3 regions of the Streptomyces sp. SID5469 genome follow, and region 1 is predicted to be linked to each of the others. Evidence: riboswitches for the same ligand, from Rfam matches in the RefSeq annotation. Region 1 holds a riboswitch; each other region holds the start of a gene.
What was found. A riboswitch is a leader RNA that binds a small molecule or an ion and turns the genes downstream of it on or off. The one in region 1 is predicted to bind cyclic di-AMP.
Positions count from the first base shown of each region.

Region 1 (9,933 bases):
GATCCCACCCTGCTCATCCATTCCGGCATCGCCGCGCTGCTCCTCGGCGACCACACCGGCGCCGCCACCGCCACCGCGCGGGCGGCCGCCTCCGCCCGCACCAGGGGCGAGACGGTCACCGTCCCGCAGGCCATGGAGTTCCGGGCCTACGCCGAGTTCTGGACCGGGCGCCCGCGGGCCGCCGAGGCGGGCGCCCTGGAGTCGCTGCGCCAGGCGTACACCACCGGGCAGGACAACGGCGCCTGCCATCTGCAGGCCGCCCTCGCCATGTTCGCCGCCCTCACCGGCGACGCGGAGGTGTGCCGCGACCGGGCCGAGGCCGCCCGCTCCTACGCCCTGCCACGCGGCCTCGGTCTGCCGGCCGCCCTCGCCCTGTTCGCCCTGGCCTTCCTCGACCTCAGTACCGGCCGCTTCGCCGCCGCCGCGGCCCGGCTGCGCGCCCTGGCCGCTTTCGGCCCCGGCCACGGCCACCGCGCCATCCGGCACCTGGCCACCCCCCACTACGTGGAGGCGGCCGTCCGCACCGGCGACACCCGGGTCGCCCGCGCCGCCCACGCCGACTACGACCACTGGGCGCGCACCATCCGCAACCCCGACGAGCTGGCCCTGAGCGCCCGCTGCCGAGCCCTTTTGGCCGGCGGCCCCGAGGCCGTGGACCACTACCGCACGGCCCTCGACCTGCACGCCTGCGGTACCCGGGACTTCGAACGCGCCCGTACGGAGCTGCTGTTCGGCGGCGCACTGCGCCGGCTGCGCCGCCGGGCGGAGGCGCGTGACCGCCTGCACAGCGCCCTGGCGGCCTTCGAGCACTTCGGCGCCCCGCAGTGCGCGGCGCAGGCCCGGGCGGAACTCCGTGTTCTCGGCGGTCTGGGCGGTCTCGGCGAACCGTCCGCACCCGCCCGCGGCGCGGACGACCTGGCCGCCCGGTTGACCGCCCAGCAGCTGATGGTCGCCCGCATGGCCGCCGAGGGAGCCACCAACCGGGAGATCGCCGCCCGCCTGCTCCTCAGCCCACGCACCATCGACCACCACCTCCGGGGCGTCTTCGCCCGGCTGGGGATCCGGTCGCGCATCGAGCTGGTACGGCTCCTGGGCGAGACGGACGTGTGAGGCCTACGGCACGAACGCCGAGGCGAACGTGTCCGCGTCCCACGTTCCGCCCAGTCGGGGCGCCAGCCAACCCGGCGCCCCCGCACGGAAGCCGACGGGCGAGTGCGCGCCGGCCCCCGCCGGAATCGCGCCGAGCAGACCGGCTCCGGCCACGGCCGGCAGGTCGGCGAGGTTGCAACGGGAGGCGAGGTCGGGCGACTCGGGCCAGCTCCCGATGACGACACCCGCGAAGCCGATCTCCCGGCGCCGCAGTTCACGTGCCGTCAGCTCCGTGGTGTTCAGCGTGCCCAGTCCCGCCGACGCCACGACCAGCACCGGCGCGTCCAGCAGCCGGGCCGCATCCGCCAGGGTGCCGTCCGCGTCGTCGAAGCGCACGAGCAGCCCGCCCGCCCCCTCGACCAGCACGAGATCGTGCTCCACCGCCAGCTTCGCCGCGGCCTCGGCCACCTCGTGCGGCCCCACGGGCGGCAGACCGGCCCGCCGGGCGGCGGTCGCGGGCGCCAACGGCTCGGGATAGCGGGCGAGTTCGAGCGTCGTCACCGCACCCGCGAGACGGGCCACCTCGTCGGCGTCCCCGCGCTCGTCGGGCCGTACGCCCGTCTGCGCGGGCTTGAGCACGGCCACGGACCGCCCGGCCGCGACGGCGACCGCCGCGACGGCGGCCGTCGTGACCGTCTTGCCGACCTCCGTGCCGGTCCCCGTGATCACCAGTACCGACATGTCACCCTTCCCTTGCCGCCGCGCACACCGCGCCGGCGATCCGTGCCACATCCGCGTCACCCGTGACGTACGGCGGCATCGTGTAGACGAGGTCGCGGAACGGCCGCAGCCACACGCCCTCGCGCACGGCGGCCCGTGTCGCGGCCGCCATGGCCGCCTCGTCGAGGGGGCGGTCGAGCTGAACGACACCGATGGCCCCGAGGACCCGTACGTCCCGCACTCCGGGCAGGTCGGCCGCGGCGGCGAGCCCCTCGCGCAACCCCGTCTCGATCCGCTTGACCTCGGTCTGCCAGTCCTGCCCGAGCAGCAGGTCGATCGAGGCGTTCGCCACCGCGGCGGCGAGCGGGTTGCCCATGAAGGTGGGCCCGTGCGCGAGCACCGGCACCTCCCCCCGGGAGATCCCGTCGGCCACCCGCGCCGTGCACAGCGTCGCCGCCAGCGTCAGATAGCCGCCGGTCAGCGCCTTGCCCAGACACATCACGTCCGGCGTCACCCCGACGTGGTCCGCCGCGAACAGCGCGCCGGTGCGCCCGAAACCGGTGGCGATCTCGTCGAACACGAGCAGCACGTCGTGCGCGTCGCACGCCTCGCGCAGCACCCGCAGATAGGCGGGGGAGTGGAACCGCATCCCGCCCGCGCCCTGCACCACCGGCTCCACGATCACCGCGGCCAGTTCGTCGGCGTGCCGCTCGATCAGTTCGCGCAGCTGATCCGCGTACGACTCCTCGTAGGCGACCGGCGGCGCGTCGGCGAACACCTGGCGCTGGAGCACGCCCTGCCACAGCTCGTGCATCCCGCCCTGGGGGTCGCACACGGACATCGGCTGCCAGGTGTCGCCGTGGTAGCCGCCGCGCCAGGTCAGCAGCCGCTGCTTGCCGGGACGGCCGAGCGACCGCCAGTACTGGAGGCACATCTTGACCGCGACCTCGACCGAGACCGAGCCGGAGTCGGCGAGGAAGACGTGCTCCAGACCCTCGGGCGAGATGTCGACAAGACGCTTCGCGAGGCGCACGGCGGGCTCGTGGGTGAGCCCGCCGAACATGACATGGCTCATCCGCGACAGCTGCTCGCGCGCCGCTTCGTTGAGCACGGGGTGGTTGTAGCCGTGGATCGCCGACCACCACGACGACATGCCGTCGATCAGTTCGCCCGTTCCGTCGGCCATGCGCAGCCGCACCCCGCTCGCCGCCTCGACGACGAGCGGTTCCTGACGGCCGGGCATCGGCCCGTACGGGTGCCAGACGTGCCGCCGATCGAGGTCGAGCAGCTCGGCCAGGGACAGGTCAGGCATTGGGCGCGAGGTCCGTTCCGGCACCCCGGCGGCGTACGGCGACCAGGTCCGTACGGGCCTCGTCGGTCCGCGGCGCGGGAGCGGAACCGCAGGCTCCGCCGCCCTCGTGCGACCCGCACCCCGCGCTCTGCTCAGACCCGCAGCCGCCGGCCGGCGCCCGGTGCTCCGGCAGCGTCACCTGGTCGGCCCCCTCCACCTCGAACCCGGCGTCCGCGATCATCTCCAGGTCCGCCTTGCCCGCCTGGCCCTCGCTGGTGAGGTAGTCGCCGAGGAAGATCGAGTTGGCGAGGTGCAGCGCGAGCGGCTGCATCGTACGGAGGTGGACCTCGCGGCCGCCCGCGATGCGGACCTCGACGTCCGGGCAGACGAACCGGACCATCGCGAGGATGCGCAGACACCGCTGAGGCGTCAGGTTCCACTCCTTGGCGAGCGGGGTGCCCTCGAACGGGATCAGGAAGTTGACCGGAACGGAGTCCGGGTCCAGCTCGCGCAGCGAGTAGACCACGTCGACCAGGTCCTCGTCCGTCTCGCCCATGCCGGCGATCAGCCCCGAGCAGGCCGACAGGCCCGCCGCGTGCGCCTTCTGTACGGTCTCCACCCGGTCGGCGTACGTGTGGGTGGTCGTGATGTCCCCGTACGTCCCCTCGGACGTGTTGAGGTTGTGGTTGTAGGCGTCCGCGCCCGCCTCGCGCAGCCGGTCGGCCTGGCCGTCGGAGAGCAGACCGAGGCAGGCGCACACCTCGACGCCCTCGTTCTGGTCCTTGATCGCCTTGATGGTGTCGGAGACCCGGTCCACGTCCCGGTCCGTCGGGCCGCGGCCGCTGGCCACCAGGCAGACCCGCTTGGCGCCGCCGGCCAGCCCGGCCGCCGCGGCCTGCGAGGCCTCGTCCGGCTTGAGCCAGGTGTACTTCAGGATCTCGGCCTTGGAGCCGAGCCGCTGGGAGCAGTAGGAGCAGTCCTCGGGGCACAGGCCCGACTTGAGGTTGACGAGATAGTTGAGTTTCACCCGTCGGCCGAACCAGTGCCTGCGCACCTTGCCGGCCGCGGCCACCACATCGAGCACGTCGTCGTCGGAGGTGGCAAGGACGGCGAGCGCCTCGGCTCGGCTCGGCAGCTCGCGCCGAAGCCCCTTTTCCACCAGCGTGTTCAGCAGGTCCATGAGAGCCGATCCTGTCCTATGCGACGGGCCCGGGCCAAGGAGAGTTTGCACAACAGAGACGGTTCAACGTGTGGGTATTGCCACATCCTGGGCGGCCGACGGTCCCGCTAGGGTCTGTGCACTGCCTACAAAACACCCGTCACTACGGTCCGGAGGACACATGGCGTTCGGCTGGATCGACGAGCAGGCGCACACGCGCCGCCGGGCCGGTCTCGTACGCACCCTGCGCCCGCGCCCCGCCGACTCGCCCCTCCTCGATCTCGCGAGCAACGACTACCTCGGCCTCGCCCGCCATCCCGAGATCACCGAGGGCGCGGCCGAGGCGGCCAGGACGTGGGGCGGCGGCGCCACCGGCTCCCGCCTCGTCACCGGCACCACGGAACTGCACGGCGAACTCGAACGCGAGCTGGCCGACTTCTGCGGCTTCGAGGCGGCCCTGGTCTTCTCCTCCGGGTACGCGGCCAATCTCGCCGCGGTCACCGCGCTCGCCCCGCACGGCTCCCTGATCGTCTCCGACGCGGGCAACCACGCCTGGCTCATCGACGGCTGCCGGCTGGCGCGGGGCACCACCCAGGTCGTCGCGCACGCCGATCCGGACGCCGTGCGCAAGGCGCTGGGGACGCACGAGGGCCAGGCCGTCGCCGTCTCGGACACGGTCTTCTCGGTGGACGGCGACGCGGCCCCGTTGGCGGACCTCGCCGAAGCCTGCCGGCAGTACGGTGCGGGGCTGGTGATCGACGACGCGCACGGGCTCGGCGTCCTCGGCGACGGCGGCCGGGGCGCCCCCTGGGCGGCGGGGCTCGCGGGCGCGCCGGACGTGGTCGTGACGGTCACGCTGTCCAAGTCGCTCGGCAGCCAGGGCGGCGCCGTGCTCGGTCCGGCCCGGGTGATCGACCACCTGATCAACGCGGCCCGTACGTTCATCTTCGACACCGGGCTGGCCCCGGCGGCGGCGGGCGCGGCCCTCGCGGCGCTGCGGCTGCTGCGCCGCGAACCGGAGCGTGCCGCACGGGCCCGTACGGTGGCGAAGGAACTGCACACCCGGCTGACGGCGGAGGGCCACGAAGCGGTACGGCCGGACGCCGCCGTCGTCTCCGTGCGGGCGCCCTCCCCCGAGCAGGCGGTGCGGTGGGCGGCGGACTGCCGGGCGGCGGGTCTCGCCGTCGGCTGTTTCCGCCCACCGTCCGTGCCCGACGGCATCTCCCGGCTGAGGCTGACCGCTCGCGCGGACCTCACCGACGGTCAGATCGACCGTGCCGTGCGGGTGATCGGCGAGACGCGGCCATACGTCGGCGTAACGGCCGTGCATCGCACCTAGTGCGGGACGAGCGGTCGGCTGTCAGTCCAGTCCGGCGACGAATCCCTCCCAGGCCTCGGGGGCGAACAGCAGGGCGGGGCCGCTCACGTTCTTCGAGTCGCGGACGGCGACCAGGCCGGCCCAGGGGCCGGGGCCCGGCCGGGCCGTCTCGACGCAGTTGTTCATTCCCCGTGCTGCGGCTGCTGCGCAGCCACCGCACACCTGGCAGAGAGGTACTTGAGGATACGCACCGAGGCAGTGCAGTCATGGTGCCTCCTTACGAGCCGTCACCTAATGCGGCGCATGTAATCCAACGTGTCCTTGGGTGAAAGGGCGTGGAACCGAAGGGTGTCGAAGGCCTCGCTGTAGGCCTGGAGGTCTTCTTTCCGCTCGAGATAGAGGCTACTCGTCAGGTGGTCGAGAACAACCACATCCAGATCAGATCTGCTCGGAAAGGAGAAGATAACGAAAGGCCCGGTGATTCCGATGTGGGCCCCCGCGGCGAACGGCAGTACCTGAAGCCGCACTTGAGGCAGCTTGGCCGCCTCCAGCAGCCGTTCCAGCTGCTGCGTCATGACCTCCGGGCCGCCGACCTCCCGGCGCAGCACCGCCTCGTCGAGGACCGCGGTCAGTTCCAGCGGCGGGTTCGAACGCAGGACGTCCTGCCGGGCCAGCCGCACCTCCACCAGAGTGTCCAGCTTGGCGTCCTCCGCGCTGCCGACCGCGGCCCGGGTCACCGCCCGGGCGTACTCGGGCGTCTGGAGCAGGCCCGGCACCACCGAGGTCTCCAGCGTGCGCATCGCGCTGGCCTGCGACTCCAGACTGATGAAGTCGCGGTACGTCGGCGGCAGCACCCCGCGATAGGCATGCCACCAGTTCTGCCGGACGCCGCCGTCGTCGGAGCCCGCCAACACCAGCAGCAGCTCGCGCAGTTCGGGATCCTCGACGCCGTATACGTCCAAAAGCAGCCGTACGTCGGGCGGTTTCACCCCGCTGGAGCCCGTCTCGATCCGGCTCACCTTGGACTGGTGCCAGCCGACGAGACCGGCCGCCTGGCCACTGGTGAGGCCCGCCCGGGCGCGTAGGGAGCGTAATTCGGCGCCGAGTTTGCGGCGGCGCACTGCTGGTCCGTACTGCATGGCCGACTCCTTTCGCCCGGGAAGCGGGCTCGCGGCGACGGTAGAGGATGGGCCGAATGCCCACCCAAATACGGTCGGTCGTCGGAGAGTTCACCGCTTCGGGCGACAGATATATGCATATCTTGGTGGATCGGCACCGAGGCCGCCCTGGTGATGGCAGTCTGGCGCGAAGCACCAGTCCGGGACCGTACTCGAACCCTCCGCTCCGTGTCGGGCCCCGGTCCCGTGGGAAAGGGACGACGTCGCCATGGCAGATCACCAGGAAGCATCCGTCACTCTGCCGAGCGATCCCGCCTCGGTCTCCGCCGCCCGAAAATACGTCGCGAGTGTGCTGGCCGAATGGGGCCTGCCGGGCGACGCGGAAGTCGCGGACACCGTGCGCCTGATCGTGTCCGAGCTCGCCACCAACGCGGTCCAGCACACCTTCGGGCAGTCACCCACGTTCACGGTTGACATCGCGCTCGACCGCGACGAACACCTGCACATCGGTGTCACCGACAGCCATCCACGCTTCCCGAAACGACTGCCCGCGGCCGTCCAGCAGGACAACGGCCGCGGAATGGTCATCATCCGCTGGCTGACCGCCGAGTGCGGCGGCAGGATGCGGGTCCGGCCCACCCGGGAGGGCGGCAAGACGGTACTGATCGAACTCCCGTGGGCGGTGTCCGCGCAGCCGGTGACGGCAGGGGGGCAGCAAGAACCCTGACCGCGCTGAACTGTGCCGCACGGCTGCTTGAACCGGCCACCGGGAGAGCGCGGGCGCGGTGCGGCCGAGGTGTTCGGCCGTCCGGGTGATCGAGCCGGCCCCGGCGACCGCCGTCAGCGCCACGGGTCGGGGCGGGTCGGGGCGCAGGCATGGTCGCCGTGCCGCGTGTGGACGTCTGTCACGGCGTACGGACGCTGCGGTCGCCGCGCACGGCGCCGCGTGCAGCCCGGGCCGTCGTGGCCGTCACCGGCGCCGTTCTCAGGGTTCTCGGCGTGGTTCTGCTTCCGGGCCGGCCGGCCGCGCGAGAGCCGAACGCTGCGCCATCAGCGGCAGTACGACCCACAGGGCCACGCACACGGCCAGCGTCCCCGCGCCGGCGGCGATGCCGGCACCCCGGCCCAGGGCCACGTCCACCACGAGCAGCACCGACCCGGTGAAGGCCAGCATCAGCACTCCGAGGCCGATCGAGGCCAGGCGGGAGGAGAGCCGCACGATGGTGGGCTTGGCGTTCTGCTGGAACAGCCCCCGGTGCACCGCGGCGGGCGCCGTGAACAGCGCCGCGGCCAGCATGGAGAGCAGCAGCGTGGTGACGTACGTGGCGCGCTGCACCGTGTCGAGGGCCGGGAAGCGGGGGGTGAAGGCCAGGGTCAGCAGGAAGGCGAACAGGATCTGGACGCCCGTCTGGGTGACCCGCAGTTCCTGGAGCAGCTCCGCGAAGTTGCGGTCGGCGCGTTCCAGGGATGTCTCGTCGCGCAACGCTCGGGCAGGTCGGTCGGCCATGGGTGAACGAGTAACCGTTTCGGCCCGTGTCACGCCCCGTCGGGGTGACGGCGCGGCCGCGCCGTCACCCCGACGGGTGGGTCAGCTGACCCGGCCGTACCACACGCTCTTCGTCCAGATCTTCTGGAGCTTCACCACTTCCCCGGTCTTCGGGGAGTGCCAGATCTTTCCCTTCCCGGCGTAGATGCCGACGTGGTACACGCTCCGGCCCGAGTGGAAGAACACCAGGTCCCCTGCCTTGCGGTGGGACGCGGAGACATGGTGGGTCTTGTTGTACTGCGCCGCAGCCGTACGGGGCAGGCTCTTGCCCGCCTTCTTGAACGCGTAGAGCGTGAGCCCGGAGCAGTCGAAGCGGCGCGGCCCCGCGGCGCCCCACTTGTAGGGGGAGCCCTTCTTGGACGCCGCGATCTGGAGTGCCTTCGTCGCTGGTGTCGCGGCCGCGGCGTCGGAGGCGACGCCCGGGACCGCGATGCTGCCGCCCACGGCAGCAAGGGTGAGAGCTGAGGCCGTACCGGCCCTGGTCAGCAGCGAGGGGACACGATTGAGCGCAGACATGCGCAACCCTTCGTCAGCCGCCTGTGAAGGATGACCTGTCGGATTCGGACTGGCGAAGTAGCCCGGCCGCGTACTGCGGCTTCACCCCAAGGACCTTCCGGATCTCTCCGGAGGCCCGCCTTGCTGGGTCCTCCACTCCTGCCGATCCACTCCTGTCGACCAGTCATCCGGGCGGCGGCAGGACTCGGCGTCCGCCCGGACCGCCCCGCCGCTGTGGCGGGGGCTTGCCGTCAGGAAGGGATCTTCACCCACAGGTGTCCGAAAATCCCAACGGAACGGGGAGTTTGTGTTGTTACTCACCACTCACCCGTTCGGGTGGACACCCCTTGTTTTCGAACGGTGTTGGGAGCACCGAGGAGGCCCGGACCTGCACTGGAATGCTCTATTCCGCTTTTGGCTTACGCGCGTTGCGCAACTTGTACGGGCCTGAAAAATTGGGGCTTCTACGCTGATCGGGGGTACGCCATTTGGTTCGTTTGGAACCCGGGCCGGACGCTCGTGGCGCGCGGTGGGCGCCGGCCCGGGTGTGGGTGCGTCAACTGTCGGATCGCGGCGGCACGGTGACCCGGGCCGCGCGCCGCTCGCCGTCGAGGACGCGCAGGGCCTGCGCGAGGGTCGGGGCGTGCAGCTCGCTCTCGCCGCGCTGGTGCATCAGCGTCAGCGCGTCGCGCAGCGCGGTCGCCTTGCCCACCAGTGCCTGGGCGGCGCGCAGTCCGCGGTAGGTGTCTCCCGGGCGCGCGGGGTTGATACGGCCGAGGAGGTCGACCACGTCGAGGTAACGGTCGATCAGCTCGGCCTCGGCGCGGGTCAGTGCGGGCAGCGGAGGCAGTTCGGGCGGCAGCATCGGCGGCTCACCTCGCGCCGGGCGCGGCGGCGGACGACTTGCGGCTCGGGACGACCCGGTCGACCAGGCCGTACGCCACGGCCGCCGGCGCGTCCAGGATCTTGTCCCGCTCGATGTCGGCGGCGACGCGCTCGGGGCTCTGCCCGGTGTGCCGTACGAGCAGTTCCTCCAACTGCTCGCGGGTACGCGCCAATTCCGCGGCCTGGATGACCAGATCGCTCGCCTGGCCCTGGACCGGCGCGGGCAGCGACGGCTGGTGGATCAGCACGCGTGCGCCGGGCAGCGCGAGCCGCTTGCCCGGTGTGCCACCGGCCAGCAGCACGGCGGCGGCC
Region 1 is NZ_WWIN01000001.1:8,452,872-8,462,804, forward strand. Features, by position in the region: gene GTY58_RS36800 (helix-turn-helix transcriptional regulator) at 1-1,110, shown strand, start outside; gene bioD (dethiobiotin synthase) at 1,114-1,830, opposite strand; gene GTY58_RS36810 (adenosylmethionine--8-amino-7-oxononanoate transaminase) at 1,832-3,121, opposite strand; gene bioB (biotin synthase BioB) at 3,114-4,280, opposite strand; gene GTY58_RS36820 (8-amino-7-oxononanoate synthase) at 4,441-5,598, shown strand; partial or broken gene GTY58_RS36825 (DUF397 domain-containing protein) at 5,620-5,845, opposite strand; partial or broken gene GTY58_RS36830 (helix-turn-helix transcriptional regulator) at 5,855-6,716, opposite strand; gene GTY58_RS36835 (ATP-binding protein) at 6,964-7,422, shown strand; partial or broken gene GTY58_RS41090 (LysR family transcriptional regulator) at 7,462-7,569, opposite strand; gene GTY58_RS36840 (DUF6328 family protein) at 7,681-8,202, opposite strand; gene GTY58_RS36845 (C40 family peptidase) at 8,284-8,757, opposite strand; cyclic di-AMP (ydaO/yuaA leader) riboswitch at 8,761-8,957, opposite strand; gene GTY58_RS36850 (hypothetical protein) at 9,293-9,601, opposite strand; gene GTY58_RS36855 (ATP-dependent Clp protease proteolytic subunit) at 9,609-9,933, opposite strand, start outside.

Region 2 (9,933 bases), 4.1 Mb from region 1:
GCCGACCCCGCCACCGTGCCGACTCTCCCGACGTGACAACCAGCACCTCGGCTACGGGCACGGCGTCACTGCTGCCTCGGTGTACCCGCCGCCCGACTGTGGGCAGACGCCGCTCGCCCCTCTCCAGGAACTGCAACTCGCGGTGGATTCGGTCGATTTGGGCTGCACCGAAAGCGCGTCATGCATGGATTGCGCACGCTTCCGGTGGAGTTCACCCCAGCTGGGCGGTGAGGTACCCGCATGCACTAACACAGAGAGCTGTCGCGAGAGAACTGACATTCGTTCAACTCTGTGATCTTCACGTGATCTGCGCGGCATTAACTTGTGACAAGCGTTCGAGTACGGATACGTTCACGCATCAAGCGCGGCGCTTGGCCACAACCGTCGCGCAGCTCACTGCTGTCACGCGAAAGGCAACCGCATGCTCTCCGGGAACGGTCGACACCGACGCCCCCGTCAGGCTCCGGCCCTCCTCGTCGCGGCCGGCGTGACCGGCTCGGCCATCGCGATCCCGTTGCTCGGCGCCACCGGCGCCAGCGCGGCCAGCGGTACGACGTGGGACCAGGTCGCGGAGTGCGAGAGCGGAGGCTCCTGGAGCGCCGACACCGGCAACGGGTACTACGGCGGGCTCCAGTTGTCCCAGGGGAACTGGGAGAAGTACGGCGGTCTCGACTACGCCCCCAGTGCCGACCAGGCCAGCCGCTCCCAGCAGATAGCCGTCGCCGAGAAGGTCCTCGCCGCCAAGGGCAGCTCCCCCTGGTCCACCTGCGGCATCGCTGTCGGCCTCAGCCAGGACTCCGGTTCGGCCGACGTCGACACGGGCCTCCTCGGCAGCGGATCCACGGCCGACTCCGACTCCGGTTCCGGCATCAGCTCCGGCCTGTCCGACTCGTCCTCTTCGTCCGGCTCCTCGTCCGCGGCCAAGGATTCCAAGGGCTCCGCCAAGGCCGACGCCACGCCGTCCGGCTCTTCGACTTCCGACAGCTCGTCCGCGGATGCGGCGAAGAGTGACGACTCGGACAAGTCAGGGCAGAACGGCGACGCTTCGACCCCCTCCGAGGCGGAGTCCACCAGCTCCGGCCGGCACCGCGGCGACACGGCCGACGAGAGTGCCGCCGACGGCCGCGCCGACGACTCCACCGGCCGGCATGCCTCCCGCGGCTCCGACGGCTCCCGCGAGGCGGCTCCCGACGCGGCCGACGACGCGTACGTCGTGCGCCCCGGAGACAGCCTGTCGGCCATCGCCGACTCCCTTGGGCTCAGGGGCGGATGGTCCGCGCTGTACACCGAGAACGAGAAGACCGTCGGCGCCGACCCGGACGTCATCGTCCCCGGTCAGAGCCTTGCACTTGCTGCCGAACCGGGCGAAAAGCAGCGGTAGTTCGGACCGTCTTTCACCGCTAATGTCCCGGTTTGGTGAGAGTGAGAGATGAGTCTCAGAAGCCCTGATCGTCTTTGAAATTCCGGCGATCGACTGCTTACGGTCGTGATCGCTCGCCACAGCGGGCCCCGACGGTCGCAACGCCGAATCCTGCCAGCGGCCGTACGGGAACAGTCGTCGCGTAAGCGCCGCAGGCAGGAGCGGGGGACCCAAGGTAGGCGCCGGGCCCAGCACTTGAGGCTGGTCCGGCTAGGGGTGAAGTCGCGCGCCGGAATCGGCAGAGGAAGGCGCGCGGCCGGGCAACTCAACCGGCCCGAACCCGACAGCTCACCTCGTAGGCGTCGGTGAGGGGATCACTTCATGCTGCTTTCCAGCAAGGGCAAGCACCGCCGCCCGTCCAAGGCCACTCGTGCGATCGCCATCGCCGGTGTCACCGGTGCCGCCGTCGCCGCCCCGCTCATGGCGGCCGGCAACGCCTCCGCCGCCACCGCCTCCGAGTGGGACGCCGTCGCCCAGTGCGAGGCCGGCGGCAACTGGTCCATCAACACCGGAAACGGCTACTACGGCGGCCTTCAGTTCTCGGCCTCCACCTGGGCCGCGTACGGCGGCACGGCCTACGCCTCCACCGCCGACCAGGCCTCCAAGTCCGAGCAGATCTCGGTCGGCGAGAAGGTCCTCGCCGCCCAGGGCAAGGGCGCCTGGCCGACCTGCGGCACCGGACTTTCGGGCGCCGCGAACAACGCCGGCTCGCCGGCCCCGAGCACCCCGCAGCAGAGCACCCCGAAGAGCAGCACCACCCAGTCGACCGAGCAGCGCGCCTCCCGTTCGGACGAGCGGCCGGCCGCCAAGACCGTCGAGACCCCGACCGGCAAGAAGGTCAAGAAGGGCGACGGCGAGTACAAGGTCGTCAAGGGCGACACCCTCAGCTCCATCGCCGAGAAGAAGCACGTCGCGGGCGGCTGGCAGAAGCTGTTCAAGCTGAACAAGGACATCGTCGACGACGCCGACTTCATCTACCCGGGCCAGCAGCTCCACCTGAGCTGACAACAGGCTCGTACCTGAACCACAGCGCGCTCCCATACGTGACCTCCATGGTGGAGGCCTCGTGAGGGGCCGCCCCCGTCCCCACGGGCCCCCCGCTCCGGTGCGTCTTCCCCCGTACGCACCGGGGCGGGGCTTTTTCTTGTCCCGGTCGCACCGGATATACCGGGGCTCTTTTGTTCCGTTCGGAAACAATTTACTCTCGGTTCTGTCCATGAGGTGGTCGACCGGCTGGCCGATCCCTCAGAGCCGGTTAGGCTCATCCCGCGGGGCCTCCACAGGTCTGCGCCCAACCGGGCCTCCGGCCCGGCGTAACTCGCGTCACATCCCAGAAGGAGATGCTCGTGCCGTCCATCGACGTCGTCGTAGCCCGGGAAATCCTGGACTCCCGAGGCAACCCCACGGTCGAGGTCGAGGTCGGCCTCGACGACGGCAGCACGGGTCGTGCCGCCGTCCCGTCCGGCGCCTCCACCGGTGCCTTCGAGGCCATCGAGCTCCGCGACGGTGACCCCAACCGTTACCAGGGCAAGGGTGTCGAGAAGGCCGTCCTCGCCGTCATCGAGCAGATCGGCCCGGAGCTCGTCGGCTACGACGCCACCGAGCAGCGCCTGATCGACCAGGCGATGTTCGACCTGGACGCCACCGACAACAAGGGCTCGCTCGGCGCCAACGCCATCCTCGGCGTCTCCCTCGCCGTCGCGCACGCCGCCTCCGAGGCCAGCGACCTCCCGCTCTTCCGCTACCTGGGCGGCCCGAACGCGCACCTGCTGCCCGTTCCGATGATGAACATCCTGAACGGCGGCTCGCACGCCGACTCCAACGTGGACATCCAGGAGTTCATGATCGCCCCGATCGGCGCGGAGTCCTTCTCCGAGGCCCTGCGCTGGGGCGCCGAGGTCTACCACACCCTCAAGAAGGTGCTGAAGACCAAGGGCCTGTCCACCGGCCTCGGCGACGAGGGCGGCTTCGCCCCGAACCTGGAGTCGAACCGCGCCGCGCTCGACCTCATCATCGAGGCCATCAAGCAGGCCGGTTACATCCCGGGCGAGCAGATCGCGCTCGCGCTCGACGTCGCCGCGTCCGAGTTCTACAAGGACGGCAAGTACGAGTTCGAGGGCAAGTCCCGCTCGGCCGCCGAGATGACCGAGTACTACGAGGAGCTCGTCTCCGCGTACCCGCTCGTCTCCATCGAGGACCCGCTGTACGAGGACGACTGGGCCGGCTGGAAGGTCATCACCGACAAGCTGGGCGACAAGGTCCAGATCGTCGGCGACGACCTCTTCGTCACCAACCCGGAGCGCCTGGCCCGCGGCATCGAGGAGGGCTCCGCCAACGCCCTGCTCGTCAAGGTCAACCAGATCGGTTCGCTGACCGAGACCCTGGACGCCGTCGAGCTGGCCCAGCGCAACGGCTTCAAGTGCATGATGTCCCACCGCTCCGGCGAGACCGAGGACGTCACCATCGCCGACCTCGCCGTCGCCGTGAACTGCGGTCAGATCAAGACCGGCGCCCCGGCCCGCTCGGACCGTGTCGCCAAGTACAACCAGCTGCTGCGCATCGAGGAGATCCTCGACGACGCCGCCGAGTACGCCGGCCGCTCGGCGTTCCCCCGGTTCCGCTCGGCGAACTGATCAGGCACAGCGAGGGCTGATCCGCCAAGGCCCTTGGGCAGCGTCGTACGTACGTCCCCGTACTCGGTCCCGTACCGTGTGCGGGGACGTACGCGCGTGTGAAGGGGAGGCGGGAGATGGCCGTGAAGGACCGGGACCGGTTCTCCACCGCGACCAGGCTGCGGCTGCTCGGCGAGCAGACGGCGGCCCGCGTCTACCGCTCCCAGACCAAGCGGCAGGCCCGCCGCTCCCGGCTGACCAGCCGGGCCGCGCTGCTCGCGCTGGTGCTGTGCTCGCTGATCGTGGCCCTCGCGTACCCGATAAGGCAGTACGTGTCCCAGCGCGCCGAGGTCGCCGATCTCCAGCGGCAGCAGGAGCGGGCCCGGCAGCGCGTCGAACAGCTGCGTGACCTCAAGGCCCGCTGGCAGGACGACGCCTACGCCGAGCAGCAGATCCGGCAGCGGCTGCACTATGTGATGCCGGGCGAGACCGGCTACATCGTGATCGACCCGGCCGCGGCCAAGCCGGCGCGGACGACGCAGGGTGCGGCCGACCGCCCCTGGTACGCCAACGTCTGGGACGGGGTCGACAAGTCCGACGCCTCCGACCAGTGAAGAACGAGAAAGAGACTTACGTACAGGCATGGAAACGCCCCCGCCGACCACTCCGCGCACCGAGCCGACCGACGCGGACGTCGAGGCCTTCAAGCAGCAGCTCGGGCGCCCGCCGCGCGGACTGCGCGCCATCGCGCACCGGTGCCCGTGCGGACAGCCGGACGTCGTCGAGACGGCGCCGCGGCTGCCCGACGGCACGCCGTTCCCGACGACGTACTACCTGACGTGCCCGCGGGCCGCGTCCGCGATCGGCACCCTCGAGGCCAACGGCGTCATGAAGGAGATGACGGACCGGCTGGCGACCGACCCCGAGCTGGCCGCGGCCTACCGCGCGGCGCACGAGGACTACATCGCCCGCCGCGACTCCATCGAGGTCCTGGAGGGCTTCCCGAGCGCGGGCGGCATGCCGGACCGGGTGAAGTGCCTGCATGTGCTGGTGGCCCACTCCCTGGCCGCGGGCCCGGGTGTGAACCCGCTGGGCGACGAGGCGATCGCGATGCTGCCGGAGTGGTGGCGCAAGGGGGCCTGCGTGGTGCCGGCCGCCGACGAGTGACCGTCCGTTCCCGTCCCCGGGGGCCGCGCCCCCAGGCCCCCGCTTCGGCCTGAACGGCCCGTCCTTGAACGCCGGACGGGCCGATCGCCGCCGACCGGAGCCGAGAACTCACCCCTCGACCTCAAGGAACTGCCATGACCCGCGTCGCCGCCATCGACTGCGGTACGAACTCCATCCGGCTCCTCGTCGCCGACGCCCACCCGGAGACCGGGGAACTCGTCGACCTCGACCGGCGGATGACCATCGTCCGGCTCGGCCAGGGCGTCGACCGGACCGGGCGGCTCGCGCCCGAGGCCCTGGAGCGGACCTTCGCGGCCTGCCGGGAGTACGCCGCGATCATCAAGGAGCACGGCGCGGAGAAGATCCGCTTCGTCGCCACCTCCGCCTCCCGCGACGCCGAGAACCGCGACGAGTTCGTGCGCGGGGTCATCGACATCCTGGGTGTCGAGCCCGAGGTCATCACCGGCGACCAGGAGGCCGAGTTCTCCTTCACCGGCGCGACCAAGGAGCTGACCGGCCGCGACGACCTCGCCAAGCCCTTCCTCGTCGTGGACATCGGCGGCGGCTCGACGGAGTTCGTGGTCGGCGACGACCATGTGCGCGCCGCACGCTCCGTCGACATCGGCTGCGTCCGTATGACCGAACGTCACCTGGTGCACGACGGCCAGGTAGTCGACCCGCCGTCGCCCGACCGGATCGAGGCGATCCGGGCCGACATCGACGCGGCGCTGGACCTGGTGGAGCAGACCGTGCCGCTGCACGAGGCGCACACGCTGGTCGGCCTGGCCGGCTCCGTCACCACGATCTCGGCGATCGCGCAGAACCTCCCGGAGTACGACTCGGTCGCCATCCACCACTCCCGGATCCCGTACGACCGCGTCCGCGAGATCACCGAGTGGCTGCTGGCCTCCACCCACGCCGAACGCGCGGCCGTCCCCTCCATGCACCCGGGCCGCGTCGACGTCATCGGCGCGGGCGCCCTCGTACTGCTCTCGATCATGGAGCGGATCGGGGCGCGGGAGGTCGTGGTCAGCGAGCACGACATCCTCGACGGAATCGCCTGGTCCATCGCGTAGTTCGCGCGGCCGTCAGCGAGGCGTTCGCGAGGTCGGCGGCGGGGCGCTCGCGCGGCCGTCGGCGAGACGCTCGCGCGCTCGTCGGCGAGACGTTCGTGAGGTGTCCGGCGAGGTGTTCGTGAGGCGTTTCGGGGGGCCTTGGGCGTGACCTGGGGGACACTTTGCTACCCGCCGGTAGTCTCTCCTGAGCAGTTCGGATAACGTATGAGCACGCTCTGAGGGCCTTCCGGACCCCCTCCGCGGCACACCGCCGGAAAACTTCGTGAAGTTCTTCACAAGGATTTCGGGCCTGCTGGGCGACGATTCGGTGGGTTGCCCCCTTCAGGGGGGCTCACCAGGTGCGGGAGGGTGCTCAGCGGAGCGTTGCGGGTGTGTTTCCGGCGGGTGGGCGCGGAGGGTGGTTCGGCCCGTTCGAACGACCGGAGTGCAGCTCACGCGGTGTTGACAACGGTCCGCACCGCGCGGTGGTTCCCCTCCATCGACATGACCTGGGTCACGTGAGCCGCGCAGTGTAGCAGAGGGCTCACCCAAGCTTGTGAAGGGGCGCACGAGCGACCCCCCTGGGGCGGGTGGATACTCGATGGCATGAGCACCACGGAGCGTCCCAGGATCCTCGTAGTAGGCGGTGGGTACGTAGGCCTGTACGCAGCTCGGCGCATTCTCAAGAAGATGCGCTACGGCGAGGCGACCGTCACGGTCGTCGACCCCCGGTCGTACATGACCTACCAGCCCTTCCTCCCCGAAACCGCCGCCGGCAGCATCTCCCCTCGGCATGTCGTCGTCCCGCTGCGACGCGTGCTGCCGAAGGCGGAGGTCCTCACCGGCCGGGTCACCACCATCGACCAGGACCGCAAGGTCGCCACGATCGCCCCTCTCGTGGGTGAGGCGTACGAGCTGCCTTTCGACTACCTCGTCATCGCGATGGGCGCGGTCTCCCGCACCTTCCCGATCCCCGGCCTCGCCGAGCAGGGCATCGGCATGAAGGGCATCGAGGAGGCCATCGGCCTGCGCAACCACGTCCTCGAGCAGCTCGACAAGGCCGACTCGACGACCGATGAGGAGGTCCGCCGCAAGGCGTTGACCTTCGTCTTCGTCGGCGGTGGCTTCGCCGGCGCCGAGACCATCGGCGAGGTCGAGGACATGGCCCGCGACGCGGCCAAGTACTACAACAACGTGTCGCGCGAGGACATGCGGTTCATCCTCGTCGACGCCGCCGACAAGATCCTCCCCGAGGTCGGCCCCAAGCTCGGCCAGTACGGCAAGGAGCACCTGGAGAGCCGCGGGGTCGAGATCTACCTCTCCACCTCGATGGACTCCTGCGTCGACGGCCACGTCGTGCTGAAGAACGGCCTCGAGGTCGACTCCAGCACGATCGTGTGGACGGCCGGCGTCAAGCCGAACCCGGTCCTGTCCCGCTTCGGCCTGCCGCTCGGCCCGCGCGGTCACGTGGACACCCAGACCACCCTCCAGGTGCAGGGCACGGACTACATCTGGGCCGCCGGCGACAACGCGCAGGTGCCGGACATGGCCGCCCGCAAGGCCGGCGTCGAGAACGCCTGGTGCCCGCCGAACGCGCAGCACGCGCTGCGTCAGGCGAGGGTCCTCGGCGACAACGTGGTCTCCGGTATGCGGGGCTTCCCGCAGAAGGAGTACGCGCACTCCAACAAGGGTGCGGTGGCCGGGCTCGGCCTCCACAAGGGCGTCGCGATGATCGTCATGGGCAAGATGAAGATCAAGCTCAAGGGCCGGCTGGCGTGGTACATGCACCGCGGCTACCACGGCCTGGCGATGCCGACGTGGAACCGGAAGATCCGGGTCTTCGCGGACTGGACGCTGCAGATGTTCCTGAAGCGTGAGGTCGTGGCGCTGGGCGCGCTGGAGTCCCCGCGCGAGGAGTTCTACGAGGCCGCCAAGCCGGCGCCGGCTCCGGCCGCCGCGGTCGCGCCGAAGACCGAGGAGAAGGCCAAGGCCTCCTGACCTCCGGTCACCGAACAGCCCGAAGGGGCCTTCCGCCATCCGTGGTGCGGGAGGCCCCTTCGGCGTTCCCGCGCAGGCGAAAGAAGCATGGTCGCTACATCTATTTTGCTCACTCGTAACGCGAAAGGGGGACTGCGCGCGGCTTCCGCCGGTGTTTACGTGGTGTTGGACGTTCCGGGATCTACCGTCACGGAGGTGTGCGCCATGCCAGACGCCGCGCTGCGGCTGAAGAGCCTTCTCGACCAGTTGCTGGGAGCCCCGCTCCCGCTGCGTATTCACGCGTGGGACGGTTCGGAGGCCGGCCCGCCCGGTGCTCCCACCCTCGTCGTGCGCAATCGCCGCGCCCTGCGCCGGCTGTTGTGGAAACCCGGCGAGCTGGGCCTGGCCCGGGCCTGGGTCGCGGGCGACGTGACGGTGCGGGGAGACCTCTACGCCGTCCTCGACCTGATCGCCGGGCTCCTCTGGGAGCGCCGCGACGACGCCCGTACCCTCACCGAGGCCCTGCGTGACCCGGACGTACGCGCCGCGGTCAGCGGCCTGGTGCGGATGGCCGGACCCCCGCTGCCGCCCGCCCCGCCCCGCGAGGAGGTCCGCAGACGCGGCCATCTGCACACCAAGCGCAGCGACCGGCGCGCCATCAGCCACCACTACGACGTCGGCAACGACTTCTACGAGATCGTCCTCGGCCCGTCCATGGTGTACTCCTGCGCCTACTGGGCCACCCCGGACGGCACACTCGAGGACGCCCAGCGCGACAAGCTCGAACTCGTCTCCCGCAAGCTCGGTCTGACCCCCGGTCAGCGGCTCCTGGACGTCGGCTGCGGCTGGGGCTCCATGGCCATCCACGCCGCCCGCGAGCACGGCGTGAGCGTCGTCGGCATCACCCTCTCCCAGGAGCAGGCCGCGTACGCCCGTAAGCGCGTCGCCGACGAGGGGCTGACCGACCGGGTCGAGATCCGCGTACAGGACTACCGGGACGTGACCGACGGCCCGTACGACGCGATCTCCTCCATCGGCATGGCCGAGCACGTCGGCGCCGAGCGGTACCTGGACTACGCGCGGGATCTGTACGCCCTGCTCAAGCCGGACGGGCGGCTCCTCAACCACCAGATCGCCCGGCGGCCGCAGCTCGACGAATCCACGTACTCCGTCGACGAGTTCATCGACGCGTACGTCTTCCCGGACGGTGAGCTCGCGCCCATCGGCAGCACGGTCACCCAGCTGGAGCGGGCCGGGTTCGAGGTCCGTGACGTCGAGTCCCTGCGTGAGCACTACGCCCTCACCCTGCGGCGCTGGGTCGCCAACCTGGAGGCCCAGTGGGTGCGGGGCGTACGGCTGACGAGCCCGGGCCGGGCCCGTGTCTGGCGGCTGTACATGGCCGCCTGCGCCCTCGCCTTCGAGCACAACCGCATCGGCGTCAACCAGGTGCTGGCGGTCAGGACACCGGAGTCGGGCGCCTCCGGGATCCCTCTGCGGGCACGTACCTGGAACTGAGCACAGCGCGAAATGGGGCCCCGTTCCAGGGATCGGAACGGGGCCCCGCCTCATGTACGGCTGTCGGTTACTCCGACTTGATGGCCGTCAGCATGTTCAGGCGGGCCGCCCGGCGGGCCGGCCACAGGGCCGCCAGGACGCCGACCGCCGCGGCCAGCAGGAGGAAGAGGGCCATCCGGCCCCAGGG
Region 2 is NZ_WWIN01000001.1:4,366,371-4,376,303, reverse strand. Features, by position in the region: gene GTY58_RS18460 (transglycosylase family protein) at 422-1,381, shown strand; cyclic di-AMP (ydaO/yuaA leader) riboswitch at 1,558-1,737, shown strand; gene GTY58_RS18455 (transglycosylase family protein) at 1,742-2,425, shown strand; gene eno (phosphopyruvate hydratase) at 2,761-4,053, shown strand; gene GTY58_RS18445 (septum formation initiator family protein) at 4,170-4,646, shown strand; gene GTY58_RS18440 (DUF501 domain-containing protein) at 4,675-5,199, shown strand; gene GTY58_RS18435 (Ppx/GppA phosphatase family protein) at 5,334-6,275, shown strand; gene GTY58_RS18430 (NAD(P)/FAD-dependent oxidoreductase) at 6,861-8,252, shown strand; gene GTY58_RS18425 (cyclopropane-fatty-acyl-phospholipid synthase family protein) at 8,457-9,746, shown strand; gene GTY58_RS18420 (ABC transporter permease) at 9,814-9,933, opposite strand, start outside.
Region 2: another riboswitch for cyclic di-AMP. It lies ahead of GTY58_RS18455 (transglycosylase family protein); the one in region 1 lies ahead of GTY58_RS36845 (C40 family peptidase).

Region 3 (9,933 bases), 4.2 Mb from region 1:
CGGACGGATGGCGGACCGCGCGGGCTCCTGCGTGGCGGTGGACCGTACGCGTCGGGTGCCGACGCTGGTGGTCGAGGCACCGCACGAGTGCGACGCGGGCATGGAGCGCGACGGCGTGGTGGCCAAGGCGCCGGCGGGACGGGGTGAGCGGTCGTGGTGGCTGGGCCAGCTGGTGGAGGCGGCACCGCTCGGGACGTGGCAGAACCGGCTCGGGGGGCGTACGCCGGAGGAGGTGGTCGCGTTGCCGGTGGCGGACGACTGGCGGAGCGAGCTCCACGCGGCGTGGTGCCGGGCGGCGGTACGGCAGCGGGACCCCCGCTGGTCCAGGGCGCTGCTGGGGTCGCCGTCGGCCCCGGAGGCCGGAGGGCCGGGGGCGGTGTCGCTGGCGGAGCGGGCGAAGCTGCTGGCGACGCTGGGTGCCGCGGAGCGGGCGGACTGGGTCGCGGGGTTCGTCGCCACGCACGGGCTGTCGGAGGCGTTTCAGCTGCTCGGGGTGTGTGCGGTGCCGTGGGCGGCGCCGCTGGGGCGGGCAGTGGTAGACGCGCTGAACATCGCCCGGGACGCGGGGAGTTATCCGTGGAGCTTCAGCGGGGTGATGGGGCTGGCGGAACGCTGCCTCGATCCTGCGGAGGCCGGCCGCCTCGACGCCCTGACGGCCGTACCCGACGAACCGGAGGACGCGTCTCCGGGGGCGGGTGGTTACTGGGCGGAGGCCTTCCAGCGCCTCACGACCACGTTGCGCCTGCGGGCGGCGATGCGGGAGGAGCTGGAGGGCCCATGACGACGCACCCCTCACCTGCGCTGTCCGGACACCCGGGGCCCGTGCTGGCGCGGGGCCGCTTACCCGTGCGGGCAGCTCGGCGCCTGCGCCCATCCGTGCCGCTCCCGGCCCCCGAGCACCCGCACCCGCTCGGAAAGGGCCGTACCGGCAGGCCACGCCCGTCGCTCACAAGCTTCTCCGCCCACCGCGTCAATGACCGGCAGGCAGCCGTACGTCCCGCGCGGCGGAAAGCCACACCGGCGCGGCCCCGGCCCACCCACCGGACGGAGTACGCACCGGCGCCCGCGCAGGGGCTACGCCCCGGCAGGCTGCCGCACGTTCGCCCGCACCCACTCCACGATCGACGCCGTGGTCGCCCCCGGAGTGAAGATCTCCGCGACACCCTTCTCCTTCAGCGGCGCGATGTCCGCCTCGGGGATGATGCCGCCACCGAACACCTTGATGTCCTCGGCATCGCGCTCCTTGAGCAGATCGATGACCGCCGCGAACAACGTGTTGTGCGCCCCGGACAGGATCGACAGCCCGATCGCGTCGGCGTCCTCCTGGATGGCCGTGCCCACGATCTGCTCCGGCGTCTGGTGCAGCCCCGTGTAAATGACCTCCATACCGGCATCGCGCAGCGCCCGCGCGATCACCTTGGCCCCGCGATCGTGGCCATCGAGCCCCGGCTTGGCCACCACCACGCGGATCGGACCGGCTGCCACACCCATCACTGCCTCCATGAACCGACTACACCGACCTGTACCCACACAGGTAGCCCCCGCCGCACCGACCGGGGAAGTGAACGAACGTTATCGACAGCATCCCGCAACCGGCAGTTTCGCGGCACACACCGAGGGGGAAATCACACAATGGGACACGTTCGCCGCGCAGGGTTCCACGCTTCTGCGGCACACGGGCCGCGGCCATCCGCGGCAGACGTGCCGCTACCGGACCGTGCGCAAGGAGAGCCGCTACGAGGTAGCCGCACCACTCCGCCGCCAGCGGGGCGCCGTGGTGGTGAGGCAGACAGGCGAGGGCACGACAACAGGGAGCCACGCCCGACGTACGAGGACGACGCAGCACCGCGCCACGAGAGAGGCGAGGCACCACGTCCCCACGACGGCGGAATGCTCCGTCGCGTCACCGGTGCACCACGCGCCGCACACGCACCGTCGGCCATCACCGTCACCACCGGCGTCGCGACTTTCCACGAGGGCACACGGGGGACAGAGCCGTTCTCCCGCGTGCCGACGGGAGGTCGGCCATGAAGGTCACCGGGGCAGTGCAGCCCTTTCTGCCACTCTGCCGATGTCTGTTCCCCAGCAAACTGGCCGGACTCTCCGTGGCCCTCCTGAAGGCGACCGCCCTGGAGATCGCGATCCTCGCGGGCCACCTCATCCTCTATCCCTCCGGGATCGCACAGGAGCGCCGCGCCGGACCGCCCCCGCTTCCGGCGGAGACCGCACCGCTGCCCACCGAGGCCAAGCCCCCGGTCGTCCTCCTCCATGGCTTCATAGACAACCGCTCGGTCTTCGTCCTGCTGCGCCGTTCCCTCACCCAGCACGGCAGGCAGCAGATCGAGTCGCTCAACTACTCACCGCTGACGTGCGACATCCGTACCGCCGCCGAGCTGCTCGGCCGGCACATAGAGGTGATCTGCGAGCGCACGGGACACGCACGGGTCGACATCGTCGGGCACAGCCTCGGCGGACTGATCGCGCGGTACTACGTGCAGTGCCTCGGCGGCGACATCCGCGTCCGCACGCTCGTCACGCTGGGCACCCCGCACTCCGGCACCCGGGTCGCGCCGCTGGCGAACGCGCACCCGATCGTCCGTCAGATGCGCCCGGGTTCCGAGGTGATCGAGGAGCTCCAGCGGCCCGCACCGGGCTGCCGTACGCACTTCGTCAGCTTCTGGAGCGATCTGGACCACCTGATGGATCCGCTGGAGACGGCCTGCGTCGAGCACCCCGACCTGATGGTGCAGAACGTGCGGGTCAGCGGTATCGGACATCTCGCACTGCCCGTGCACCCCGCCGTGGCGACCGGGATACGGCAGGCACTCGACTCCGAGGGCACGGGAGCCGAAGCCGCCCCCCGCACCGACGGCCTGACGGTGGCGTGAGCCTCCGCGGGACATCCTCCTGACGACAGCCTCCTGACAACCCGCGCACAGCCGTCACTCGACCCCAGCAGAGAGCCATCCGAGCTCGAACAATCATCGAACACCAGGCCAAGGCCGTGTCCACAGACCGCCAAAACACGGCCGAATGCCCGTTTCCTGCGAGCGCGAAACCTGCGGAAGATTGTCGCGCCCGCGTACCGCCGGGTACAGTCGCCGCACTGCTCCGCCAGCCCCTGTTGTCGAGACTGCTCTGCCAGCCCCTGTTGTCGAGGCGAAAGAGAAGTTGGTGAACGACCGTCACCCGTCGGGGACCGTTACTCCCCCGGCTCCGGCTTCCGATGCCGCTTCGGCGCACTACGCGGCATATGGCGGGCAGGGTGGCCAGTACGGCGAGTTCACTACGTACGCCGACGGCTCCGCCAACGGTTTCGCGACCGGCGGCCATCAGATGGCGAGCTTCGCGACCGACCCCCTCTTCGGCGATATGCCGGGTGACGGCACCACCGGCTCGTACGACGCCACGCAGTGGTCCACCGGCAGCCACGAAACGCTCGGCACCGGTACCCATCAGACGCTGAACTACGACGCGTACGCGGCTCAGCATCAGGCCGCGTACGACACGGGCGCCTATGACGCGACCGCGTGGGCGACCGGCTACCAGCAGCTCGCCGACATTCCCTCGCAGCACCCGGGCCCCGACGCCTCGGGCCAGTGGGACGCCGGCTCCTGGCACCACGGCGACCAGACCGCTCCGGCCGACCGGACCCAGCAGTGGGAATGGGGCACGCAGGCCTTCGACACGGGTGCGTACGACGCCACGCAGTGGAACTCGGACGGCACGGCCGCGCACGAGACGCAGGACCAGTCGGCCCCGGAACCGTTCGACCAGCAGGCCACGGCGACGTTCGAGCAGGTCACGCAGGAACCGTTCGATCAGCAGGCCACGGCGACGTTCGAGCAGGTCACCCCGGAACCGTTCGACCAGCAGGCCACGGCGACGTTCGAGCAGATCTCTCCCGAGCACGAAGAACTCGGCGAACACGGCGAACACGGCGTCGAGGCCCCCGGAGACATTCCGCTCCTCGACGACCAGGAGGAGGTCACTCCGGTTCCGGGTTCCCGCGCCGCGTCGCGCACCGCCTCCCGTTCCCGCCGCCGCATTCCGGCCAGGCGCTCCGCGCTGCTGACCGTCGCCGTGCCGTCGGCCTGTGTGATGGGGGTCGCCGGGATCGCCGCCGCGTCCGTCGGCGTCGGCAGCAGCGACAGCAAGGACGCGCACACGACGGCCAGCGCCGCCGACGCGATCGCTGTGAAGCCGTCCGCCGCGAACAACAAGCTCGACACCCAGATCGAGAGCCTCTCCGCGGGCGCGGACGACTTCGCCGACCGGGCTAGCCGAACGCAGGAACGTATCGACCTCAAGGCCCAGCAGGCCGCCGAGAAGCAGAAGGCGGCGGCGGAGGCGGCCCGCAAGGAGCGGCTGCGTCCGAAGTTCGCGCTGCCGGTCGCGCAGAAGGGGCTCAGCGCCTACTACGGCCAGGCCGGCATCAACTGGATGTCCGTACACACCGGCATCGACTTCCCCGTCTCGTACGGCACCACCGTGCTGGCCGCGACCGACGGAACCGTGCGGACGCAGTGGAACAGCGCGTACGGGAACATGGCGATAGTGACGGCCAAGGACGGTACGGAGACCTGGTACTGCCACCTGTCCACGTACAAGGTGGCGTCCGGTACGACCGTGAAGGCCGGCGACCCGATCGCGTTCTCCGGGAACTCCGGCAACTCGACCGGACCGCACCTGCACTTCGAGGTCCGCCCGGCCGGGGGCTCGGCGATCGACCCGCTGCCGTGGCTTCGGAGCCATGGCCTGGACCCGACGTAGGCGAACCCTCTTCGGCGACCCCTCGGCGTGCCCGGGGCCGCACCCCCAGGCCTACCCCCAGGCCTCGGCCTGAACGGGCTCCTCCTCACACGCCGGACGGCCCGAGTGGTGATGCCGGCCGGGGCTGGAAAACCCCGGCCGACCACCTAAAGCTTCTCCACCGGCGCATACCGGAGCAGCAGCCGCTTCGGCTTCGTGTCGCCGAAGTCGATCGTCGCCTCCGCGTTCCCGCCCGTGCCCTTCACGCCGACCACCGTGCCGAGGCCGAACTGGTCGTGCGTGACCCGGTCCCCGACCGCCAGTGAGGCCACCGGCTTCTCGGACGCACCGCCCCGGCGCGTGGCGAAGCCGGACGCCCCCGAGACCGCGGAGCGCGAGCGCGACGACGACAGCGAGGCCGCCACGCCCGAGGCCGGCCCCGAAGACAGCGGAGCAGCGGACGCCCCCTTCCGCTTCCACTCCAGATGCGCGTCCGGGATCTCCTCCAGGAAGCGGGACGGCGGGTTGTACGAGGGCTGGCCCCACGCGCTGCGCAGGGACGAACGGGTGAGGTACAGCCGCTCCCGCGCGCGGGTGATGCCGACGTACGCGAGGCGCCGCTCCTCCTCCAGTTCCTTGGTCTGGCCGAGCGACCGCATGTGCGGGAAGACGCCGTCCTCCATGCCGGTGAGGAAGACGACCGGGAATTCGAGGCCCTTGGCGGTGTGCAGGGTCATCAGGGTGATGACTCCGTTGCCGTCCTCCTCGTCCGGGATCTGGTCGGAGTCGGCGACGAGCGCGACCCGCTCGAGGAACGCCGAGAGATCACCTGACGCCGCGCCCGGCGCACCACCCGGCGCGTCGCCTGCCGCGTCGCCTGCCGCGTCGCCCGCCGCATCGCCTGTCGCGGCCTCCTCCCCTGCCCCGGACTCCTGCTCGAACTCCAGCGCCACAGCGGCGAGTTCCTGAAGGTTCTCGATGCGGGTCTCGTCCTGCGGGTCCGTCGACGCCTGCAACTCCGCCAGGTAGCCGGTGCGTTCGAGCACGGCCTCCAGGACCGTCGCCGGGCCCGCGCCCGACTCGGCGATCGTCCGCAGGTCCTCCATCAGCGTGTTGAACCGCTTGACGGCGTTCGTGGAGCGGGCCGCCATCCCGTACGCCTCGTCGACGCGGCGCAGCGCCTGCGCGAAGCTGATCTTCTCGCGCTGGGAGAGGGCGTCGATCATCGCTTCCGCGCGGTCGCCGATGCCGCGCTTGGGCACGTTCAGGATGCGGCGCAGCGGGACCGAGTCCTCCGGGTTGGACAGGACCCGCAAGTAGGCCAGGACGTCCCGGACCTCCTTGCGCTCGTAGAAGCGGACACCGCCGACGACCTTGTAGGGCAGGCCGACGCGGATGAAGATCTCTTCGAAGACACGGGACTGCGCGTTCGTCCGGTAGAAGACGGCGACGTCTCCTGCCTTTGCCTCGCCCGCGTCCGTCAGCCGGTCTATCTCGTCGGCGACGAACTGCGCCTCGTCGTGCTCGGTGTCGGCGACATAGCCGGTGATCTGCGCGCCGGCGCCCGCGTTGGTCCACAGGTTCTTGGGGCGACGGGACTCGTTGCGCTCGATGACCGCGTTGGCCGCGCTGAGGATCGTCTGGGTGGAGCGGTAGTTCTGCTCCAGGAGGATCGTCGTCGCGTCCGGGTAGTCCTCCTCGAACTGGAGGATGTTGCGGATGGTCGCGCCGCGGAAGGCGTAGATCGACTGGTCGGCGTCACCCACGACGCACAGCTCGGCGGGCTCGAGGTCGTCCTCGCGGGGCGGCTCGTCCTCCGGGCGGGCGCCGCCACCCGGTCCCGGAACCCCGACCAGCTCCCTGACCAGGGCGTACTGCGCGTGGTTCGTGTCCTGGTACTCGTCGACGAGGACGTGGCGGAAACGGCGGCGGTAGTGCTCGGCGACGTCCGGGAAGGCCCGCAGCAGGTTGACCGTCGTCATGATCAGGTCGTCGAAGTCGAGCGCGTTGGCCTCACGCAGCCGCGACTGGTACATGGCGTACGCCTGGGCGAGGGTCTTCTCGAAGCCGTCTGCGGCCTGGGCGGCGAAGTCCTCCTCGTCGATCAGCTCGTTCTTCAGGTTCGAGATCTTGGCGCTGAAGGACTTCGGCGGGAAGCGCTTGGGGTCGAGGTCCAGGTCGCGGCAGACCAGGGCCATCAGACGCTTGCTGTCGGCGGCGTCGTAGATCGAGAAGGAGGAGGTGAACCCGAGCCTCTTCGATTCACGCCTCAGGATGCGCACGCACGCGCTGTGGAACGTCATCACCCACATCGCGTTGGCGCGCGGGCCGACCAGCTGCTCGACGCGCTCCTTCATCTCGCCCGCGGCCTTGTTGGTGAAGGTGATCGCGAGGATCTGGCCGGGGTGCACATGGCGCTCACCCAGCAGGTGCGCGATCCGGTGCGTGAGCACGCGCGTCTTGCCGGAGCCGGCACCGGCCACGATGAGCAGGGGGGAACCGGCGTGCACCACGGCCGCGCGCTGGTTCTCGTTCAGCCCGTGCAGGAGCGTGGCCGGGTCCACGGCGGGGCGGGGGGCTCCGTCGCGGTAGTACGTGTCCCGGTCCGGCGGCACGTCGAACTTCCCGCCGAACAGATCGTCCGGAACCGACTCCGGTACGTGATCGTCCTCGGGCGGCGGCGGGGGCTCCTCCTCGTGGGCCCGCGAGGGCTTGAGGTCCGCCAGGAAGCTGTCATCAAAGAGGCTGCTCATCGCTCTCCGAGTCTAGGCTGCCCCACCGACAACCGGTCGCCGCCCCAGAAACTCGGTGCCCCGATGGGCCGCAATTCGGTGCCTCGAGGGACCGCGGAGGGCCGCTGAAGTCGACGATCTTCCGATTGCGATCACCCAACACCCCACCACTGTCCGCATTTGCCGCGTTACGGCCGGCGACTGACCGGAAGAGATCGGCCGGGCGAGAAGCCACCCAGCGCACGCCCCAGCAGCGCCGCACTCCCCCAGGCCCCGCCCCGCTCCACCCCACTCCACCCCACTCCCGCCACCTACCACCACGACAACGTCCGGACAACTCACCCCAGACCCATCCCGATTGCCCGCGGGCAGCGACCCCCGTGGCTAAGGTCACGAAAATGTATCGGGCATATCGCGCATCAAACTTCACACAGGCCACACGAGTTGGCTACCGTGCCCGGCAGGCCGCACGACCCCCACCGGCGAACATCGCCGGGCCGCGCGGCCTCCGCCGAGTCCGGCGTGCCGCCCGTGGCAGCTGGAGCCGGGGACCCAACCGACCTCGGGGTGAATCGGCTCAGCCGCCTTGAAGGGCTTCAACCGCCTTGAAGGGCAACGACCGTAGGGCAAACCTTCCGAAGCACGCGCCCGAACCCGACAGCTAACTCGGTAGGCGGAACACGGAAGGAGACGCCTTCATGGCGCCGCACCGAAAGCCGCGTCCCGCCGGCACGCGCATGGCAGGCATACGGACCCCGGGCCTGGCGACGGCGGCTCTGACCTCCGTGGCCCTGCTCTCCCAGACGGCCAACGCCGCGCCCCCGGCCGACGACAAGCCGAGTCTCGAAGAAGTCGAGAAGAAGGTCGACGACCTCTACCGCCAGGCCGAGTCGGCCACGGAGAAGTACAACGCGGCCAAGGAGAAGACCACCAAGCAGCGCACGCGCGTCGGCACCCTCCTCGACGAGGTCGCGCAGCGCACCCAGAAGCTCAACGACGCGCGGGAGCGGCTCGGCTCGTTCGCGGCGGCGCAGTACCGGACCGGGGCCTCCGCACCCGACACCACGACCTTCCTGCTGGCCGACAGTCCTCAGGACTATTTCGACCAGACCCAGTTGATGAGTCGGCTGACCGACCACCAGAAGGACGCCGTCGACGCCTACGTCACCGAGCAGGCCGCGACGACGACGAAGCGACAGGAGGCGTCCCAGAGCCTGGAGACCCTCACCGAGTCGCAGAGTGCGCTCAAGACGGCCAAGGCGACCGTCCAGCACAAGCTCGCCACGGCGCGCGAGCTGCTGTCGAAGCTGACCGCCGAGGAGAAGGCGCGGCTCGCGGCGATCGAGAAGGAGAAGCGGGCCGCGGCCGACCGCAAGGCGGAGGAACTGGCGCGGCAGCAGGCCGCGGCCGCGCAACAGACCGCCCAGCAGGACCCGGCGTCCGGAACCGGCAGCACGTCCGGCGCCACCGGCGCCACGGGCTCCACGGGGTCCACGGGGTCCACGGGGTCCACGGGGTCTGCCGGATCGTCGTACTCGACCAAGGCTGGCAAGGCCCTCGCCTTCGCCCGCGCGCAGATCGGCAAGCCGTATGTCTGGGGCGCCACCGGTCCCGGCTCGTACGACTGCTCGGGGTTCACCCAGGCGGTGTGGAAGGCCGCCGGCGTCACGCTTCCACGCACCACCTATGACCAGGTGAACGCGGGCACGACGGTCTCCCTCTCGAACATCCAGCCGGGCGACCTGGTCTTCTTCTACGACGACATCAGCCACGTCGGCCTCTACATCGGCAACGGCATGATGATCCACGCCCCGAAGCCGGGCGCGTACGTCCGCGAGGAGTCGATCTTCTACGACGGCGAGTCGGCGATCCACAGCGTGGTGCGGCCGGCCTAGCCCACGCATTCCCCCGCGGCGCACGCGCGTGACCGGTTTTCGTGCGCCACGCGCACGTGACCGGTTTTCGTGCGCCACGCGCGCGTGCCCCGTACCGCCATGCGCGCGTACGTCCCTAGCATCGGGCCCATGCCAGGCACCCCTCAGCCCCGCACCTGGTGGGCGCCGCTCCCGCCCGCCGACGGAGCCGCCGTGATGGCGACCGGCGTCGTGTCGGTCGGACTGCATCTGACCGGACACGAGGTCCTGTCCCGCATCGCGCTGGTGGCGGCCGGAGCGGCCTGGCTCGCGCTCGCCGCGGACTTCACCGTACGGCTGCTTCGCGAGCGGGAACGGTGGGCGGCCGAGGCGGGGACACCGGCCGCGCTCACCGCCGTGGCCGCGACCGCCGTCCTCGGGACCCGGTTGTCCGCGCTGGGGTGGCAGGGCCTGGCCGAGGCGCTGCTGGCCCTGGCCGCCGCACTGTGGCCGGGGCTGCTCTTCCTTGTCGTACGGCGCTGGGAACGGCACATGCCCGGGGTGGTGCTCCTGGCGTGTGTGGCCACGCAGGGGCT
Region 3 is NZ_WWIN01000001.1:4,288,138-4,298,070, forward strand. Features, by position in the region: gene GTY58_RS18080 (DUF5691 domain-containing protein) at 1-781, shown strand, start outside; gene GTY58_RS18085 (cobalamin B12-binding domain-containing protein) at 1,075-1,491, opposite strand; gene GTY58_RS18090 (alpha/beta fold hydrolase) at 2,028-2,888, shown strand; gene GTY58_RS18095 (M23 family metallopeptidase) at 3,175-4,773, shown strand; gene GTY58_RS18100 (ATP-dependent DNA helicase) at 4,920-7,505, opposite strand; cyclic di-AMP (ydaO/yuaA leader) riboswitch at 7,984-8,175, shown strand; gene GTY58_RS18105 (C40 family peptidase) at 8,183-9,379, shown strand; gene GTY58_RS18110 (hypothetical protein) at 9,509-9,933, shown strand, end outside.
Region 3: another riboswitch for cyclic di-AMP. It lies ahead of GTY58_RS18105 (C40 family peptidase); the one in region 1 lies ahead of GTY58_RS36845 (C40 family peptidase).